DNA from 3 places in the Kineococcus gynurae genome. Region 2 is predicted to be linked to each of the others. Evidence: riboswitches for the same ligand, from Rfam matches in the RefSeq annotation. Region 2 holds a riboswitch; each other region holds the start of a gene.
What was found. A riboswitch is a leader RNA that binds a small molecule or an ion and turns the genes downstream of it on or off. The one in region 2 is predicted to bind S-adenosylmethionine.
Positions count from the first base shown of each region.

Region 1: another riboswitch for S-adenosylmethionine. It lies ahead of ACFFKU_RS08940 (O-acetylhomoserine aminocarboxypropyltransferase/cysteine synthase family protein); the one in region 2 lies ahead of ACFFKU_RS01745 (acyl-CoA dehydrogenase family protein).
Region 3: another riboswitch for S-adenosylmethionine. It lies ahead of sfnG (dimethylsulfone monooxygenase SfnG); the one in region 2 lies ahead of ACFFKU_RS01745 (acyl-CoA dehydrogenase family protein).

Region 1 is NZ_JBHLUI010000008.1:545,480-547,730, reverse strand. Features, by position in the region: gene ACFFKU_RS08940 (O-acetylhomoserine aminocarboxypropyltransferase/cysteine synthase family protein) at 1-1,174, opposite strand, end outside; SAM riboswitch class I at 1,386-1,470, opposite strand; gene ACFFKU_RS08935 (antibiotic biosynthesis monooxygenase family protein) at 1,554-1,877, shown strand; gene ACFFKU_RS08930 (FadR/GntR family transcriptional regulator) at 1,891-2,251, opposite strand, start outside.
Region 2 is NZ_JBHLUI010000003.1:79,926-82,176, forward strand. Features, by position in the region: gene ACFFKU_RS01735 (LacI family DNA-binding transcriptional regulator) at 1-351, shown strand, start outside; gene ACFFKU_RS01740 (YchJ family protein) at 401-805, shown strand; SAM riboswitch class IV at 863-974, shown strand; gene ACFFKU_RS01745 (acyl-CoA dehydrogenase family protein) at 989-2,251, shown strand, end outside.
Region 3 is NZ_JBHLUI010000010.1:385,042-387,292, reverse strand. Features, by position in the region: gene sfnG (dimethylsulfone monooxygenase SfnG) at 1-1,141, opposite strand, end outside; SAM riboswitch class I at 1,148-1,234, opposite strand; gene ACFFKU_RS15570 (DUF3017 domain-containing protein) at 1,286-1,588, opposite strand; gene purH (bifunctional phosphoribosylaminoimidazolecarboxamide formyltransferase/IMP cyclohydrolase) at 1,626-2,251, opposite strand, start outside.

The DNA of each region.
Region 1 (2,251 bases), on a different contig from region 2:
GGAACGCGCGCGCCGCGGGCCGCCCCCCGCGCAGGGACACGGCCAGCACCGCCCCCGCACCCCGGGGGAGGTAGCGCCGCGCGAGCGCGTGCGAGGGACTGGACGCGAGGCCCGCGTAGTCGACCCGGTCCACCTCCGCCCGCGCCTCCAACCAGGAGGCGATCTCCAGGGCCGACGCGGACTGCCGGGCCATCCGCAGCGAGAGGGTCTCGATGCCCTGCTGCAGGAGGAACGAGTTGAAGGGCGCCAGGGTCGGCCCCAGGCGCGCGGCCAGCGCCCGCAGATAGCCCGGGTAGGCCCGCTCGCCGTACCGCTGCGCGTAGGAGGCGCCGCCGAGCACCGCGGTCTGTTCCTCGAGGTTCGCCACGGTCCCGGGCAGCGCACCGGCGGCCGTGACGACCACCCCGCCGAGCGCGCCGCCGTGGCCGGAGAGGAACTTGCTGGCGGAGTGCACGACGACGTCGGCCCCGTGCTCCAGCGGGCGCAGCAGGTAGGGGGTGGCCAGGGTGTTGTCGACCACCAGTGGCACCCCCGCGGCGTGCGCCGCGTCGGCGACGAGCCGCACGTCCAGGACGTCGTTGCGGGGGTTGGGGATCGACTCGGCGAAGAACGCCCGGGTGGTGGGGCGGACGGCGTCGCGCCAGGCCCGCGGGTCGCGCGCGTCACGGACGAGGTCGACCTCGATGCCGAACCGGGCGAAGTTCTCCCGGAACAACCCGCGCGACCCCTCGTAGAGGCTGTCGGCGGCGACGAGGTGGTCACCGCTGCGCAGCAGACCCAGCAGCGCGGTGCTGATCGCCGCCTGCCCGCTGCCGACCGCGACCGCCTCCGCGCCACCCTCCAGCGCGGCGACCCGGCGCTCCAGGGCGGCCGTCGTCGGGTTGCCCATCCGGGTGTAGACGTACCCCTCGTCCTCGCCGGTCTCCCCGGCGAAGCGGGCGGCGGCCTCGTCGAAGTCGGCGAAGACGAACCCCGCCCCGAGGTGGACGGGGGCCACCCGGGCGCCGTGGCCCGGGTCGGGGAGCACCCCGGCGTGGACCTGGGCGGTGCTGAACCCGGGTGGGCCGACCGGGGGGAGGTCGCCCGCAGCCGAGACGGACTCGACGAACGCGGGCAGGGCGGGGCTGGGCAGGATGGGGCTGGGCAGGGTGGGGCTGGGCAGGGTGACGGACACGGGTGACCTCGGTCTCGGGTGCGCGGCGACGGGCCGCCGGCGGAACGACGGGGAACGACGGGGGACGGGTGCGGGGGCGTCAGCCCCGACAGCTCCCCGCGGCGATCCGCAGCAGGTCCACGTGCCGACGGCGCACGAGCGGCACCGAGCGGTGCGCGACCCGGGACGGGACTCCGACGTGGCGACTCTTCAACTGCGGCACAGCACACCTCTTCCATCGTCCTTGGCGGGAGCACCGTTCGGGGCGGTTGCTGCGGCGTCGTCGAGCCAAGTCTCTCGGCCGCTCTGGATGGGAGAGATCAGTGGACTCCAGGACGGGCGCCGCTGTCAACCGCCGCCCGGGGTCGAGGCGTCCGACCGTGCGTGCGAGGCTTCGGGCATGGCCGTCGTGAAGATCAATGCGATCGAGGTTCCCGCCGACGGGGGGCCCGAGCTGGAGCGTCGCTTCGCCCACCGCATGGGTGCGGTCGAGGGGACGCCGGGCTTCCTGGGGTTCGAGCTGCTCCGCCCGGTCCAGGGCGAGACGCGCTACTTCGTCTACACGAAGTGGGAGACCGAGGAGGCGTTCCAGGCGTGGGCGAACGGCGGCGCCCGCGAGGCGCACGCCGGGGAGCGGGCCCGCCCCGTCGCCACCGGCTCCAGCCTGCTGGAGTTCGAGGTCGTGCTCGGCGCCGTCCCGGTGGACCCGTCCGCCGCGAGCTGAGCCCCGGGGACCCTCAGCCGGTGAGCCGGGAGAGGGCCTGCCTCACCTGACCGAGGTGGGCGCGCATCGCCTCCGTGGCCGCCTCGACCCGGCCGGCGACGACCGCCTCGACGACCCGGGCGTGCTCGTCGTCGGAACGGCTGCGACGGTCGGGGATGAGGTTGAGGGTCTGCGACTGCGCGGTGAGCGCGGACCGGATCTCGGCCAGCATCGACTCCAGCACCCGGTTGCGGGCGCAGGTCGCGATCAGGGCGTGGAACCGCGCGTCCATCCGGGCCCACTCCCCCGGGTCGGCCTCGACCCGCATGCGCTGCAACAGGTCCTGCAGTTCCTGCGCCTGCTCCGGAGTTCTCCGCGCCGCCGCCCATCCGGCC
Region 2 (2,251 bases):
GCCGGGTTCCGCTGCGGTCTGGAGCTGCTGGGCGGCCGTGACCGACCGAGCGCGGTCGTCGGCGCCAACGACGTGTCGGCCGTGGGGCTGCTCGCCGCGGCCGACGAGCTGGGGTTGCGGGTGCCCGAGGACGTGTCCGTCACCGGCTACGACGACATCGCCCTGGCCCGCTCGCGGCGCACGGCGCTGACGACGGTGGACAACGGGGCCGCCCGGGTGGGCGGCCTGGCCGGGGAGGAGCTGCTGGCCCGGATCGCCGACCCGCACCGGGCCCCGGTCACGACCCTCGTCCCGCCCCGGCTCGTCGTCCGGACGACCACCGGACCGGCGCCCGACTTGTCCCCAGGTTGATCCCCAGACCGTCGTCAACAGGTGTGGACAAACGTGGGGATATCACGCTATGTGTCAGAGAGGTGGACCTAGAGTGATCTCGGTTGACGACCGGTGCCCGTGCGGGACGGGGGAGACGTACGGGGGGTGCTGCGGTCGTCGGCACGCCGGTGAGCCCGCCCCGACGGCCGAGGCGCTCATGCGCTCGCGCTACTCCGCCTTCGCGGTGGGGGACGCCGCCTACCTGCTCCGGACCTGGGACGCCGCGACCCGCCCCACCGACCTCGACCTCGACCCCGACGTGGAGTGGCGCCGCCTCGTCGTGCTGGGCACCGAGGGCGGCGGGCCCCTCGACGACGCCGGCACGGTCGAGTTCGAGGCCCACCACCGCCACGAGGGTCGTCGCGGCCACCAGCACGAGCGCAGCCGGTTCCGTCGCGTCGGCGGACGGTGGGTGTACGTGGGCCCGGTCTGAACGACGTCCGGCGGTCGGGTGGACACCGGTCGCGCGCGTGTGGTTCTCTGCCCGGCAGGTCAAGAAAGCCGACACGAAGCCCCGGCTCGTCGGCTGGCAACCCTCCTCGTCGTGGGGTGCCCCGGGTGATGACCGGGCCCGCGCAGCACCGCGCGGGTAAGGACGCTCTCGAGGAGACCGGCGATGTCCGCTGTCAGCACGCCCCTGCCCGTCACCGAACGGCTCCGCCTCGCGCGGGGCCGGATCGCGCCGCTGCTGGAGGGGATCGCCGCGGGCGTCGTGCAGCGCGAGCAGGACCACGTCCTGCCCTACGAGCCGGTGCGCGCCCTGGTCGAGGCCGGGTTCGGGCGCCTGCGGGTCCCCGTCGAGCACGGGGGCGACGGCCTCGACCTCCCGGCGCTCGCCGAGATCCTCGTCGACGTCGCCGCGGCCGACTCCAACCTCCCGCAGATCTTCCGCGGGCACATCGCCTGGGTCGAGCAGCTGCTCACCCTGGGCGAGACCGACCGGGCCTACCGGGACGCCTGGTACGCCCGGATCGTGGCCGGCGAGTTCGTCGGCAACGCTTGGAGCGAGACCGGGTCCGGGGTCACGGGCAAGCAGCAGACCGTCGTGACCGAGGGTCCCGGGGGCCTGCGCGTCGACGGGCGGAAGTTCTACACGACCGGGTCGATCTTCGCGGACTGGACCGACGCCACCGCCCGTCGGGTGGGCCCGGGGCAGAGCCCGGACGACGACGACCTCGAGGTGGTCACCGCGATCGTGCGGACCCGGCAGCCGGGCGTGCAGATCAGCGACGACTGGGACGGCTTCGGCCAGCAGCTCACCGGGACCGGGACCATCGTCTTCACCGGTGCCGAGGTCGACGCCGCCGACGTGCGGCCCTTCGCCGAGCGGTTCCGTTTCCAGACGGCGCTCTACCAGCTGGTCCTGCTCGCGGTGCACGCCGGCATCGCCGAGGCGGTCGAGCGCGACGCCGGGCACGAGGTCCGGACCCGCACGCGCAGCTACACCCACGGGCTCGCCCCGCTCGTGCGCCACGACGCGCAGGTGCTGGCCGTCGTCGGCGAGATCTCGGCGGTGGCCTGGACGGCGCGCCAGCTCGTGCGGGGGGCGGCCGAGGCCCTCCAGGCCGCCGCGGACACCGCCCACGACCGTGACTCCGCCGCCGACCAGGCTGCGAACGCCGTCGCCGAGATCCGTACCGCGCAGGCCCAGACCGTGCTGTCGGAGTCGGTGCCGCGCGCGGCGACGCTGCTCTTCAACACGCTGGGCGCCTCGGGCGTCGGTCGGGGCAAGGACCTGGACCGGCACTGGCGCAACGCCCGCACGGTCGCCTCCCACAACCCGGTCATCTACAAGACCCGGATCGTGGGGGACTTCTCGGTCAACGGGACGACGCCGCCCTACGTCTGGGACATCGGCACCCACGCCTCGGTCGCGGCG
Region 3 (2,251 bases), on a different contig from region 2:
GCTCCACGGCGGCGTCGAGCTCCGCGCCGAGCTGCAGGTCCTCGCCGTCGACGAGGCGCTGCTCGAGCTCGCGCACGCGCGGGATGACGAGCTCGCCGAACGCCTCGACCTCCTCCTTGACGTGCAGGAAACCGAGCAGGACGAGGTCGATCCCGACGAGGCGGTAGGCCAGCACGCGGCGGGCGACCTCGTCCGGGGTCCCGACCAGGCCGGTCCGGAAGCCGTCGTTGTACTGGACCAGGTCGCGGAACTCGCTGTCGGCCCACATGCCCTTGCGGTCGGGGCTGGCGTTGCCGGCCTCCTGCACCGAGGCACGGAAACCCTCGACCTTCTGGGCGTCGGCGTGCGCGATGATGTCCTCGAGGACCTGCTCCGCCTCGGCGCGGGAGTCGCGGACGACCGCGAAACCGTTGATGCCGAAACGGATCTGCCGGTCGTTCAGCGCGGCCTGGGCCGACACGTCGCGGACCTGGGCCGCCGCGTCGGCGATCGACTTCCCGTTGAGGAAGTAGAAGTCGCTGACCCGCCCGGCCATCGCCTGGGCCGCGGTCGAGTTGCCGCCCTGGAAGATCTCCGGCTGGCGCTTCGGCTGCGGGCGCATGGTGATGTCGCGGACGTTGAAGAACTGTCCGTCCTGCGTGTACCCGTCCTGCGACCACACCCCGCGCAGGATGCGGATGAACTCCTCCGACTGCACGTAGCGGTCGTCGTGCTCGGGCCACGTCACCCCGAGGTTGACCGCCTCGTCCTTGAACCAGCCCGAGACGACGTTCAGGCAGAGCCGGTCGTTCGTGAGTTCCTGGGCGGTGGCGGCGAACTTGGCCAGCACGCCGGGGTGCCAGAAGAAGGGGTGGACCGCCGCGATGACCTTGAGCTTCTCGGTCGCCAGCAGCAGGGCGAGGGAGAAGGAGGTCGACTCGTGCTGGGCGTCGGCGCCGTAGGAGGCCGCGTAGCGGACCTGCGAGAGCGCGTACTCGAAACCGACGCGCTCGGCCGCGCGGGCGACCTCGACGTTGTAGGCCGGGTCGTGGCTGGTGCGCTGCGGCAGCGTCGAGATCACCAGCCCGCCGGAGACGTTGGGCACCCAGTAGGCGAACTTCACCGGCGCCAGGGCGCGCTGAGCGGGGGTCGTGCTGGTCATTCGTCTCTCCCATCGCACCTGGCGGTAGCACCGGGGGTCGGCCGGTTGCTGCGACGTCGACGAGCCAGGTCTCTCGATCGCTCTGGATGGCAGGTCGCAGCGTAACCCGAGCGGGGCCGCGACAGGTACCGCTCGCGCGCGGTCTCAGACCGGGGGCAGCGGGAGGACCGAGGCGAGCGCCGCGCAGAGCACGGCGAGCACCAGCAGCGTCGTGACGTCCACCCCGCGCGAGCGGACGGCCAGGGCCCCCGCGACCCGGACCGGGAGCACCAGGCGCAGCACGGCGGCGACGGCGAGGTCGGCCGCGAGGAGGAGACCGCCCGCCGTGGGCCCGGCCACCCAGGTCGTCAGCAGCGCCAGGGCCACGCCGCCCAGCAGGGCCAGCAGGACCGCCGTCGCCGGGTGGGCCGGGGGGCGGGTGAGGCCGGGGGGCGGCGGCGCGGACACCCGCGTCACGCTACCGCCGCCCCGACCGGAGGCCGGTTCAGTGCGCGAAGTGGCGCGACCCGGTGACGTACATGGTGACCCCGGCGGCTTGGGCCGCGGCGAAGACCTCCTCGTCGCGGATCGACCCGCCGGGCTGGACGATCGCCCGGACGCCCGCGTCGAGCAGGATCTGCGCCCCGTCGGCGAAGGGGAAGAACGCGTCGGAGGCGGCCACGGAACCCGTGGCCCGCTCGGCCCCGGCCCGTTCCACGGCCAGCCGGCAGGAGTCGACGCGGTTGACCTGGCCCATCCCGACACCGACGGAGGCCCCGTCCTTGGCCAGCAGGATGGCGTTGGACCGCACCGATCGGACGGCGCGCCAGGCGAACTCGAGGTCGGCGAGCGTCGCGGCGTCCGCCGCGTCCCCGGCCACCAGGGTCCAGTTCGCGGGCGCGTCACCCTCCGCGTCGATGGTGTCGAGGGTCTGGACGAGCACGCCCCCGGAGACCGGGCGCCACTCCTGCGCGGAGCGGGCGTACCCCTCGGGCAGCTGCAGCAGACGGATGTTCTTCTTGCCCTGCAACGTCTCCAGCGCCTCGGGGGTGAACCCGGGGGCGACGACGACCTCGGTGAACACCTCGGCGACCTGGGCGGCCGTGGCCGCGTCGACCTCACGGTTGGCGG